Regions from separate parts of the Pseudomonas sp. MM211 genome, predicted to be linked through region 3. Evidence: riboswitches for the same ligand, from Rfam matches in the RefSeq annotation. Region 3 holds a riboswitch; each other region holds the start of a gene.

Region 1 (3,791 bases), 2.4 Mb from region 3:
GCCACCACGCTTGGCAAAGTTGGCCAGGCGGGTGCCGGCCCTGCGCTGCTCGAGGCGCTGAGCGACAGCTATTGGCAGGTACGACTGCGTGCCGTGCGCTCGCTCGGCCGCCTGCGATTCGCCGCGGCCCGTGAGGCGCTGGTGGAACTGCTCGGGCACGCCATCAGCAACCTGCGCAAGGAGTCCGCGCTGGCGCTTGGCGAGCTGGGCGACGCTCAGGCACTGCCAGCATTGCTGGCTGTCGAGCACGATGGCGATCCGGAAGTGCGCAAGGCGGTGCGTATCGCCATCGGCCAGTTGCGCCTGCAAAAGCCATGAACCAGGCACCCGTCGCAATACGTAACAGTGCCACGCAAGCGACATTGACCGTGGAGTGGGGGCAAGGGCAGGTACAGGTGCTTGCCCACGGGCGCCTGCGCGCCGGGTGCCCGTGCTCGAAATGCCGGGCGGCCCGGCTGGCGCAGCACATCGACCTGGCACCGGCTGGCGTCCGCATCACGGCAGTCCACCCTCAGGGCTATGGGCTGCAACTGGTGTTCGACGATGGCCACGACCGCGGTATCTATCCCTGGAGCTATTTGCGTGAGCTGGGGGAGGTGGCAGGTTGAGTTGGCCGGGCTTATCGCATGGCCAGGTCGTCACGGCGCCAGCCGCGGGATGACCGCAATCGCATTCGCGCCGAGGGCGGCGCTCACACCTCACGGGGTCGAGCATCCATTTTGCAAACACCACCAATACTGTAGGAGCCCGCTTGCGGGCGAATCACCGGGCCAACGCAGATTCAGCAGCAAGGCCACCATCGTATGGCCCGCAAGCGGGCTCCTACAGGCCGGAATCTTCATGCTTTTGTAGGAACTTGGAACATACAAGCCGCTACCCCGCGGCGAATGGTTGTCGCGCCGCGGGCCTGGAGAGACGGCTGCCATTGCGCCGCGCCGAGAGGGTGGTACAGGCACTTAGCCCTTGTTCTTGCGCTGCGGTTTGGGCCGGCCTTGCACGCACTTGAAGCGTGGCTCGGTCTTGCAGATCACGTAGATGCGGCCACGACGTTTGACGATCTGACAATCGCGGTGGCGCAATTTGGCGGTGCGTAGCGACGCGAGCACTTTCATGAGCGGGCTCCTGCAAAACCGGCGAAGCGCTTGTTGAAGCCGGCCACGCGGCCTTCGCTTGCAGTCTGGCGCTGCTGGCCGGTGTAGATCGGGTGCGAAGCGCTGGAGATATCGAGCGTGACGTAGGGGTAGGTGTTGCCGTCGCTGTGCTCGCGGGTTTTGTCGGTGCTGACCGTGGAGCCGATCAGCCAGTAGGCGTCAGCCGAGACGTCGTGGAATAGAACGGGGCGATATTCAGGGTGGATACCAGGTTTCATAAGTGTTCCAATAAATACGTTATAAGGTAACAATATCCAGTCTTATTGATTTTGGTTCTCATTTCAAGCCCGAATCTGGATTTTTCCCGCAGGCCTTGATCGGCCCTCGGATCTTCCAGATCAGAAGCTGAAACGAGTGCTGAGCTGGGCTTGCTAAATTGTTATGTTGTAACAATAATGGTCGCCGAAATTAGCCGTATAAGTGCTGCACTGGCTTCCGGCTTGTTGGGATGAATGCGCAGAAACTGCAGCGAAGCGCTGCAGGGGAGCGACCTAATCGTTTAAGATGCCGCCCGCCGGTTTCCGCGAGGAATTAATAGGGAATCCGTCGCCACCTCTATTGGCCAAACGGAACTGCCCCCGCAACTGTAGGTACTGAGCATCGTTGCATTCGTGTCACTGGGTTCGAATCCGGGAAGGCCGCAGCGTTGCCACGACGTACCAGTCAGGAGACCTGCCGGCATAGGTCTGAGCAGCTGCAGTGCAGCCCTGCTCGGGCGCTGCAATCGAACCAGCCGGCGGGGTGTCCGGGAGGGGCATCCGTAATCACCTTCCTCAGGGACAGGTGCGGCCATGGCCGCTTGGCGTGATGTGTTCTCCAGCCTGCGCACTGCCATTTATGCGTATCTGTTGATTGGGAGATCACCCGCATGACCGTGTCTCGTTTTGCCGTTCTGGCCGCCACCCTTGGCCTGTCTTCGATGGCGCTGGCCGCCAGCCCAACTCAATACCCCCTGACCCTTGAGAACTGCGGCCATGAGCTGAGCTTCGCCGCTGCGCCGAAGAGCGCCGTAACCATTGGCCAGGCCGGTACCGAAATTCTCTATTCCCTCGGGCTTGGCGACCGCCTGGTGGGCACCTCGCTGTGGTTCAGCAACGTGCTGCCCGAGTTCGAGGCACAGAACGCCAAGGTCGAACGGCTGGCCGATAACGATCCGAGCTTCGAATCGGTAATCAACAAGCGCCCCGGTCTGGTGGCCGTGCAGTTCGAATGGATGGTTGGCGAGCAGGGCGTGGTCGGCACCCGTGAGCAGTTTCACGAGCTGAAGATTCCCACCTACATCATGCCGTCCGACTGCGAGGGCAAGGACAATCTGGTCGGTGCAGACGGTACCCGCCTGCAGCCTTTCCAGATCGACAGCCTGTACAAGAGCGTGCAGCAACTGGCGCAAATCTTCGATGTGCAGGCTGAGGGCGACAAGCTGGTCGCCAGTCTGCAGGACAGGCTCGGCAAAGCGGTCGCCAACGCCGAGCAGCGTCAGGCCAAGCAAATCTCCGCTGCGTTCTGGTTCTCCAGCGCCGATCTGGATCTCGATCCCTACATGGCCGGCCAGAAAGGCGTCGCCGACACCATGATGAAGTCGCTGGGCCTGCGCAACGTGGTCGAGTCCAGCGAAGAGTGGCCGACGGTCGGCTGGGAAACCCTGGCCAAGGCCAACCCGACCGTGCTGGTGCTCGCGCGCATGGATCGCCGCCGCTTCCCGGCTGACGATGTGGAGAAGAAGCTCGAATTCCTGCGTAATGATCCAGTCGCCAAACACATGGATGCGGTGAAGAACGGTCGCATCGTGATTCTCGATGCTGATGGCATGCAGGCTTCGCTGCGCATGGTCACCGGCATCGAAACCCTGGCCAAGGCCGTTGACGGGTTCGATCTGCAGAAATGATTACTCGCGGCTCCCGGTTGTTCCTGCTGACCATCGTCTGCCTGCTGTTGCTGGCCGTGGCGGTAGTCGTAGGTGTGGCGCTGGGTGAAACCCGCATCCCGCTGTCGGTGGTCTTTCAGGTGCTGGCCAACAAGCTGTTCGGGGCGGGCTTCGTGCTCGACCCGATCGACGAGGGAATCGTCTGGAACTACCGCCTGACCCGCGCCCTGGTCGCCGCCTGTTGCGGCGCCGGGCTGTCGGTGTGTGGGGTGGTGCTGCAGGCGCTGCTGCGCAATCCACTGGCCGATCCTTATTTGCTGGGGATTTCCGCCGGTGCCTCCACCGGTGCGGTTTCGGTGGCGCTGCTGGGGCTCGGCGCGGGCATGCTGTCGCTTTCGATGGGCGCCTTCATTGGCGCCATCGCCGCCTTCAGCCTGGTCGCATTGCTGGCGCGGGCAGCGGGCGGCGGCGCGCTGAATGGCACCGGGCAGATCATTCTCGCTGGCATCGCCGGCTCCCAGTTGTTCAACGCGCTCACCTCGTTCCTGATCACCAAATCGGCCAGCGCCGAGCAGGCCCGAGGCATTATGTTTTGGCTGCTCGGCAACCTCAGCGGCGTCAACTGGCACGATGTCGCCCTGGCCGTGCCCGTGGCGCTGGCCGGGGTGCTGCTGGTGGCCTGGCACACCCGCGCGCTGGATGCCTTCACCTTCGGTGCCGAATCGGCGGCGTCACTGGGCGTGCCGGTGCGCCGGGTGCAGGCCACGCTGATCGCC
Region 2 (3,791 bases), 140 kb from region 3:
AAAGGCGATCAACGCCGCCTCGCTCTGCAGGGTCACGGCGTTGGCCACCAGCCGACCACCGGGCTTGAGCGCGCGCCAGCAACTTTCCAGCACGCCGGGCGCGGTCACCCCGCCACCGATGAAGATGGCGTCTGGCGCCGCCAGCCCGGCCAGCGCCTCGGGTGCCCGCCCGGCCACCAGTTGCAGGCCCGGCACGCCAAGGGCATCGCGGTTGTGGGCGATGTGCTCCTGACGGCCTTCGTCAGCCTCGATGGCGATGGCCCGGCAAGCGGGATGTGCGCGCAGCCATTCGATGCCGATGGAGCCGCAACCAGCTCCCACGTCCCACAGCAGTTCGCCGGGCAGCGGCGCCAGACGCGCCAGGGTGATGGCGCGCACATCGCGCTTGGTCAGTTGTCCGTCATGGCGATAGGCATCGTCCGGCAGGCCCGGCGTGAGCGGCAGGCGCCTGGCGTCATCACCGGCCACGCAGTCGATCGCCACCAGGTTCAGATCAGCAGATCGAGCCAGCGACCAGCCATCAGCCAGGCCATCGATACGCCGCTCGCGCTCACCGCCTAGGTGTTCGAATACGCTCAACCGACTGGGGCCGAAACCACGCTCGCGCAGCAATGCGGCAATGGCCGCCGGGCTCTCGCCATCGTTGCTCAGCACCAGCAGGCGTACGCCGGGATGAACCTGCGCATTGAGCGCTGCCAACGGGCGGCCGACCAGCGAGACCAGGGCTGTGCTCTGCAGTGGCCAGCCAAGGCGAGCCGCCGCCAGCGAGCAGGAGGAAGGCGCCGGCAGAATATGCAGCTCATCGCTCGGCAGCTCGCGGGCCAGGCTGGCGCCAACGCCGAAGAACATCGGGTCACCGCTGGCCAGCACGCAAACCGGCGTGCCGCGGCGCTCCAGCACCGGCGCCAGGGAAAACGGCTTCGGCCAGTGCAGGCGCGTGGCGCGGATGCAGTGCGGCAACAGTGCCAGTTGGCGCTCGCTACCGAACACCTGCTCGGCGGCCAGCAACGCATGCCGCGCCGCCTTGCCGAGGCCTGCATAGCCGTCTTCACCAATGCCCACGACGGTCAGCCAGGGTGTCATGCGTCTTTCCTCAATTGTCAGAACTACCCGTACTCATTAGCCATGAAGGCACCAGCGTGCTTTCTGTAGGGTGGATCGGGACGCGCAGTCAACGCTCTTGTCCACCTTTGCAACGCTGGGGCGGTGGACGGATCGGGCCGCGTAGGCAAGCGTCGTTCACCCTACGTCTACGGGGCAAAAATAGCCTTTGCATTCTCATGCCAAAACGAAAGTGATCTTCGCTCTGCTTCGTATCCGACGACGCGGCTTTTCATCCGGGCGGGCAAAGCGGGCATAATAGCGCCTCTGTCGGTGTCCGTCGGCTACGTGGTACGTAGGCGCGGGCCTAAGAGGGAACACGATATAAAACGTGTTCAATATCTAGCGAGCTAGAGCCATGCAAGGCAGAAAGGGGCGAGAAAGCGGAGTTTACGACTGTAAATGAGCATTTCGAGTCGCTTTCTAACGCAGCAGGGCCGACGCGCAGCAGATATTGAGCAGGTTTTCAGCCGTGGCTGCCCCCGCAACTGTAGCAGCGAGCGCATGTGCCAATCGCCACTGGGAAACCGGGAAGGCCGGTCACGCGCCATGACCTGCGAGCCAGGAGACCTGCCGACGGATTCAGTCGCATGTGCCCACACCGGGCGGGGTGTTCCGGTGATAGAAGCTCGTCCTTCTCTGGCCTATCCTCGAACGGATGCCCATGTGACCCGACCCCGGTGATCCGTTGAAACAGGCTTTTTGCATTCCATCCCCTGCTGTTCGCCCCTCGGCCTGTCCGGGGTTGCTGCGTATCGTGCAGGCGAAGGATGGCGGCATCTGCCGGATCAAGCTGGCCTGCGGGCGCCTCGATGCCACCGGAGCCGAGCGCATAGCCCAGGCCGCACAACGCCATGCAGGCGGCGTGATCGAAGCCACCAACCGCGCCAACCTGCAGATTCGCGGCATCCACGCCGGCAGTGAAGACGCATTGATCGGCGAGCTGCTGGCCGCCGGCCTCGGCCCGCGCTCACCCGCTGCCGACGATGTGCGCAACCTGATGGTCAGCCCTGCGGCTGGCCTCGACCCGGCGGCGCTGGTCGACGTGTCGCCACTGGCCGCACGCCTGCTGACGACCCTGGAGAACACTCCGCGCCTGCACGCGCTGTCGGCCAAGTTCGCCCTGCTGCTCGATGGCGGCGAACGCCTGGCCATGCTCGAACACCCTCACGATATCTGGCTCAGCGCCCTGCCGCTGGAGGGCCACATCGGCTATGCGTTCGGTCTCGCCGGTTGCCCGCCACAAGCGCCTGGCGATGTGCCCGCGCTGGCCGTGGTGCCCGAGGCCCATGCCGATGAGCTGCTGCTGGCGCTGCTCGACCTGTTTCTTGAACTGGCCACGCCCGAGCAGACACGCATGCGCCACCTGCTGGTCAGCCACCCGGCCGCCGAGCTGCTGCAGCGCCTGAAGGAGCGCCTGGGTGACGTGCTGCTGGGCGCGGATGACTGGCGACGCAGCCCGGCGGAGTCCCAGGCCCATATCGGTATCGGCGGCCAGCGCCAGCCTGGCCGCGTGTATGTCGGCGGCGTCCCTCCATTGGGCCGCCTCGACGCCGAACAGCTGCTTGGGCTCGCCGCTCTGGCTAGGCGTCTGGGCGATGGCAGCCTGCGCATGACGCCCTGGCAGAGCGTGTTGCTGCCCAATGTTACCGAGGCCGATGCACAGGCAGCCCTCCAGGCGCTGGAGGGGCTCGGCCTGTTGGTCGACGCCGATGCGCCGCTGACACGGGTGATCGCCTGTACCGGCTCGAGCGGTTGTGCCAAAGGCCTGGCCGATACCAAGGCCGATGCCCGCCGCCTGGCCGAGATGCTGAAGACCCGCAGCCGGCTGGCGGGTATTCATCTCAGCGGCTGCAGCCGCTCCTGCGCCGCCGCTCACCCTGCGCCGGTGACCCTGCTGGCGGTAGCCGAGGGCCGCTACGACCTGTTCGCCCGCCAGGCGGACAGCACGAATTTCGGCGAGCCACTGGCCCGCCACCTGACACTCGACGAAGCCAGCGAGCTGCTGGCCTCGCTTCCCGATACCTGGAGTTTCACCCGATGACCGATTACATCCGCGATGGTCAGGAGATCTATCGCCATTCCTTCTCCATCATCCGCGCCGAGGCCGACCTGAGCGCTATTCCGGCGGATCTCGAGAAGCTCGCGGTGCGGGTCATCCACGCTTGCGGCATGGTCGATGTGGTGCAGGATCTGCGCTTTTCCGCGGGTGCCGGTGCAGCCGGTCGCCAGGCCCTGGCCAATGGCGCGGCGATTCTCTGCGATGCGCGCATGGTCGCCGAAGGGGTGACCCGTGCGCGCCTGCAAGCGGCCAACCCGGTACTCTGCACCCTCAACGATGCCGGCGTGCCTGAGCTGGCCAAGAAGCTGGGCAACACCCGTTCGGCGGTGGCGCTGGAGCACTGGCGCGAGCATCTCGAAGGCTCGGTGGTGGTGATCGGCAACGCACCTACCGCGCTGTTCTATCTGCTCGACATGCTGGCTGCGGGCGCGCCCAAGCCAGCGCTGATTCTCGGCTTCCCGGTGGGCTTCGTAGGCGCGGCGGAATCCAAGGATCTGCTCGCCAGCACCTTTGCCGAGCATGGCGTGCCCTACGTGATCGTCCAGGGCCGTCGGGGCGGTAGCGCCATGGCCGCCGCCGCGGTCAACGCCCTGGCCACGGAGGTCGAGTAATGAACGGTATGGACCGC
Region 3 (3,791 bases):
CTCGGCAGTGCTCGAGCCATGCTCGGCCAGCGTATCGTCGAGCAAGGCCAGCAGCTCGCTAAGCGAACACCCGCGCCGGCAACCCAGGCCGGCGACGAGGGTAGGGCGCTCGTTCATTCTGCGTGTCGAGTGCGGCCATGGAACCAGGCGGCAGCCAGCCCCAGGGCAGCCCAGAACGCAGCGTTGGTGAGCAGCGAGGCAAGGATGAATTCGTGCTCCAGCGCTTCGGGTGCCAGGCTTTCATGCACCTCAGGCTGCGGTGCGCCAATCACATGGGGCAGCGCCAGAATCACCAGGCCCAGTATGCGCAGCATCCAGTTGCCGCCAAATGCCAGCAGCGCCAGGCCTGCAGCGGTCGAAGCAGCGGTGCCGATCCACCAGTACTGGCGCAGTAGCAGCTCGGCCGCGGCGGTACCCGGCAGCTCCGGCGGCAAGCCGCTCGAGGGCGCGAGCACGAAGGTGGCGAAACCGGCCAGCCCCCAGAGCAGGCCCTGCCAGGTTTTCTCGGGCGCGCGCAGGGTGAACAGGCCAGCGAGCATCAGTGCGAAGCCCACGCCCACCACCAGATTGCTCAAGCCTGTGGATAACAGCCGTTGCCAGCCATCTTCCGGTGCCCATGCTTCACCGTCATGGCTGTGACCGCCAGCGGCGTCATGATCGTGAGCGGCGCTGGAGGTGTCATGACTGTGTTCGAGAGTGGCCGCGGGTTCGGCGACTTCGAACGTCTCGGCATGCAGGATAAGCGGGGTTACCCACAGGCTCTGCAACAAGGTCAGCACGATGGCGGCGAGCAGGCCGGCGAAGCCGGCAGTCTGGGCGATGCGCTTGATCATCGTGGCGTCCTCAGTGGCACGGAAACGCGGCGCTATGCCGTGTATCGTGGGCGGCGTTATGCAAGGCTTCGACGTGGGAGAAGCCGGCGAAGAAGATCAGCACGGCGCCAAGAACGCAGCTGCCGACGGCGAGCAGAATGCGCTGTGACAGGGTAAGTGCGGGTGCGCTGGAGTGCGAAATGACGCTGCTGGACATGGTCGTGAACCTTCACTATGAGGTGAACGGCACAGCAGGGACGCAGCGAGCCTGCCCGCAGAGCGGGCAGCTATCGGCGCGTGCCCGCCCACCGCGGGTTGCCAAACAAAGGATTCAGGCCGGTCTCCGGGCTCACGACGATCACTGGGCAGTGATAAGGATCGGCCTTCCCATGCTTTCGCACAGTGGCCAAAACGATCCTGACATTCGCTTACCGTTGCGGGGGCAGCGCCGGACTCGAACCGGCTTCCCGTTTCACCTCACGCACGGCGGCGTGAGACACCTGAAACAACCGCGCAAGAACACCACGAAGCGCCAAGTGCGTCAACATGTTACAGGTCACCCCGTGATTGACCGTGTCGCAGGCTCTGCGTAGCCTTGCGTCTTTCGAGGTTCTCCACTCGTGTGGAGCTAAGAGGGAACACGGCAAGCCGTGGCTGCCCCCGCAACTGTAAGCAGCGAGCGCATCGCCAACCGCCACTGGGAAACCGGGAAGGCCGGCTACGCGCCATGACCTGTGAGCCAGGAGACCTGCCTCGATAATGCTTTCGACAACCGGGCGGGGTGATCCGGTGGTGTTTGTGCGACAGCCCCGGCTGGCGCCTGCCATCTCATTGCCCGCTCGCCGTTTCTCCAGACGCCAGGGGCCTCCATGAAAACGCTCGCCAAACTTCCCGTCACCATCGTCACTGGCTTTCTCGGTGCCGGTAAGACCACCTTGCTGCGGCACATGCTGGAAAACGCCGAAGGCCGCCGTATTGCGGTGATCGTCAACGAGTTCGGCGAGCTGGGTATCGACGGTGAGATCCTCAAGCAATGCTCCATCGGCTGCACCGAGGAAGAAGCCAACGGCCGCGTCTTCGAACTGGCCAACGGTTGCCTGTGCTGCACCGTGCAGGAAGAGTTCTTCCCAGTGATGCGTGAGTTGGTGGAGCGTCGCGGCGACCTCGACCACATTCTGATCGAAACCAGCGGCCTGGCCCTGCCCAAGCCTCTGGTCCAGGCATTCAACTGGCCGGAAATCCGCAACGCCTGCACCGTCGATGCGGTGATTACCGTGGTCGACAGCCCGGCAGTGGCTGCCGGCACCTTCGCAGCCTTCCCCGATCAGGTCGACGCCCAGCGCAAGCTCGATCCCAACCTCGATCACGAGTCGCCCCTGCACGAGCTGTTCGCCGACCAACTGGCGAGCGCCGATCTGGTGATCCTCAACAAGGCCGATCTGCTCGATGCCGAGACCCTGGCTGCGGTGCGCGCCGAAGTCGGCGAAGAGCTGCCGCCAGCGGTCAAGGTGGTCGAAGCCCGTGGCGGTTCGCTGCCGCTCAATGTGCTGCTGGGCCTGAACAGCGAGACAGAGCTGCACATCGAGGGTCGCAAGACTCACCACGACAATGAAGACGAAGACCACGATCACGACGAGTTCGACTCGTTCCACGTGGAACTACCGGAAGCCGATGAAGCCCGCCTGCTGGCCGCGCTGAAGGACGTCGTGGGTAAACACGGCATCCTGCGCATCAAGGGCTTCGTCGCCGTGCCGAACAAACCCATGCGTCTGCTTCTGCAAGGTGTCGGCCTGCGCTTCGACAAGCATTTCGATCGTGCCTGGAAGACCGATGAAGCGCGGGTTACCCGCCTGATCGTAATCGGCCAGGAGCTCGACCACACGGCCATCGCGGCTGAGCTGAAAGCGGCTCTGGTATAACCATGATCGCCCGCAAGCGGGCTCCTGCACGAACCGTAGGAGCCCGCTTGCGGGCGATGCCTTAGGCGAGAATATGCACCTCCTGCGCACCCAGCCCGGCCAGTCGCTGCCGGCCGACAGCATCGCCGACCTTGGCCAGACCCCCGCCGAGCTGGTGGTGCTGTGCACCGGTGATTCGCACCTGTCGCTGCTGGCCGAGGTCGCTCGCCATCTGCCCGAGGATTATCCCAGCCTGCGGCTGGCCAGCCCGGCGCAGTTGGGCAATAACGCCTCGGTGGATTTCTACGTCGAAAAGGTGCTGCAACACGCCAAGGTCATCCTGATTTCCGTGCATGGCGGCGTCAGCTACTGGCGCTACGGCATCCAGCGGCTGGTGGAGCTGGCGGGGCAGGGCAAGACGCTGATTCTGGTGCCTGGCGATGACAGTCCCGATCCCGAGTTGACCGGCCTGGGAAACGTCGCCGCCGAGGACGCCGAGCGGCTCTGGCAGTACCTGCGACAGGGCGGTGTGGACAATGCGCGGCAGTTTTTCCACTGCATCGCTGGCCGCTATCTCGGCCGGGATTATGACTGGCAGCCTCCGAAAGCCCTGCCGCGAGTCGGCTTCTATCATCCGCAGGTAGGCAATGCATCGCTGCACGATTGGCGTGCCGAGTGGCAAACAGGCGCGCCCGTCGCCGCGCTGTTGTTCTATCGTACCCATGTGCAGGCAGCCAACACCGCCTTCGTCGATACCTTCTGCCAGCGACTACAGGCTCAAGGCCTCAATCCGTTGCCCATCGCCGTGGCCAGCCTCAAGGAGGCGGCCTGCCTGGCGCAGGTCGAGGATTGGCTGGACGAAGCCGGCGTGAGCGTGATCCTCAACACCACCGGTTTTGCCCAATCCAACCCGGAGTCTCCCCAGGCAAGGCCGTTCCGTCGCGACGTGCCGGTGCTGCAGGCGCTTTGTGCGCTGGACAGCGAAGAACAGTGGCAAGGCAACGCCCAGGGCCTCGGCCCCCGCGACCTGGCCATGCATATCGCGCTGCCGGAGCTGGACGGCCGGCTGATCACCCGGCCG

What was found. A riboswitch is a leader RNA that binds a small molecule or an ion and turns the genes downstream of it on or off. The one in region 3 is predicted to bind cobalamin.
Region 1: another riboswitch for cobalamin. It lies ahead of K5Q02_RS15800 (ABC transporter substrate-binding protein); the one in region 3 lies ahead of K5Q02_RS04770 (CbtB domain-containing protein).
Region 2: another riboswitch for cobalamin. It lies ahead of cobG (precorrin-3B synthase); the one in region 3 lies ahead of K5Q02_RS04770 (CbtB domain-containing protein).

Annotation. Positions count from the first base shown of each region.
Region 1 is NZ_CP081942.1:3,439,448-3,443,238, forward strand. Features, by position in the region: gene K5Q02_RS15780 (HEAT repeat domain-containing protein) at 1-318, shown strand, start outside; gene K5Q02_RS15785 (DUF971 domain-containing protein) at 315-608, shown strand; gene ykgO (type B 50S ribosomal protein L36) at 957-1,112, opposite strand; gene K5Q02_RS15795 (type B 50S ribosomal protein L31) at 1,109-1,369, opposite strand; cobalamin riboswitch at 1,650-1,845, shown strand; gene K5Q02_RS15800 (ABC transporter substrate-binding protein) at 2,020-3,036, shown strand; gene K5Q02_RS15805 (FecCD family ABC transporter permease) at 3,033-3,791, shown strand, end outside.
Region 2 is NZ_CP081942.1:928,649-932,439, forward strand. Features, by position in the region: gene cbiE (precorrin-6y C5,15-methyltransferase (decarboxylating) subunit CbiE) at 1-1,083, opposite strand, end outside; cobalamin riboswitch at 1,356-1,693, shown strand; gene cobG (precorrin-3B synthase) at 1,790-3,145, shown strand; gene K5Q02_RS04160 (precorrin-8X methylmutase) at 3,142-3,774, shown strand; gene K5Q02_RS04165 (precorrin-2 C(20)-methyltransferase) at 3,783-3,791, shown strand, end outside.
Region 3 is NZ_CP081942.1:1,069,826-1,073,616, forward strand. Features, by position in the region: gene K5Q02_RS04760 (cobalamin biosynthesis protein) at 1-117, opposite strand, end outside; gene K5Q02_RS04765 (CbtA family protein) at 114-833, opposite strand; gene K5Q02_RS04770 (CbtB domain-containing protein) at 844-1,029, opposite strand; cobalamin riboswitch at 1,130-1,331, opposite strand; cobalamin riboswitch at 1,403-1,582, shown strand; gene cobW (cobalamin biosynthesis protein CobW) at 1,682-2,731, shown strand; gene cobN (cobaltochelatase subunit CobN) at 2,805-3,791, shown strand, end outside.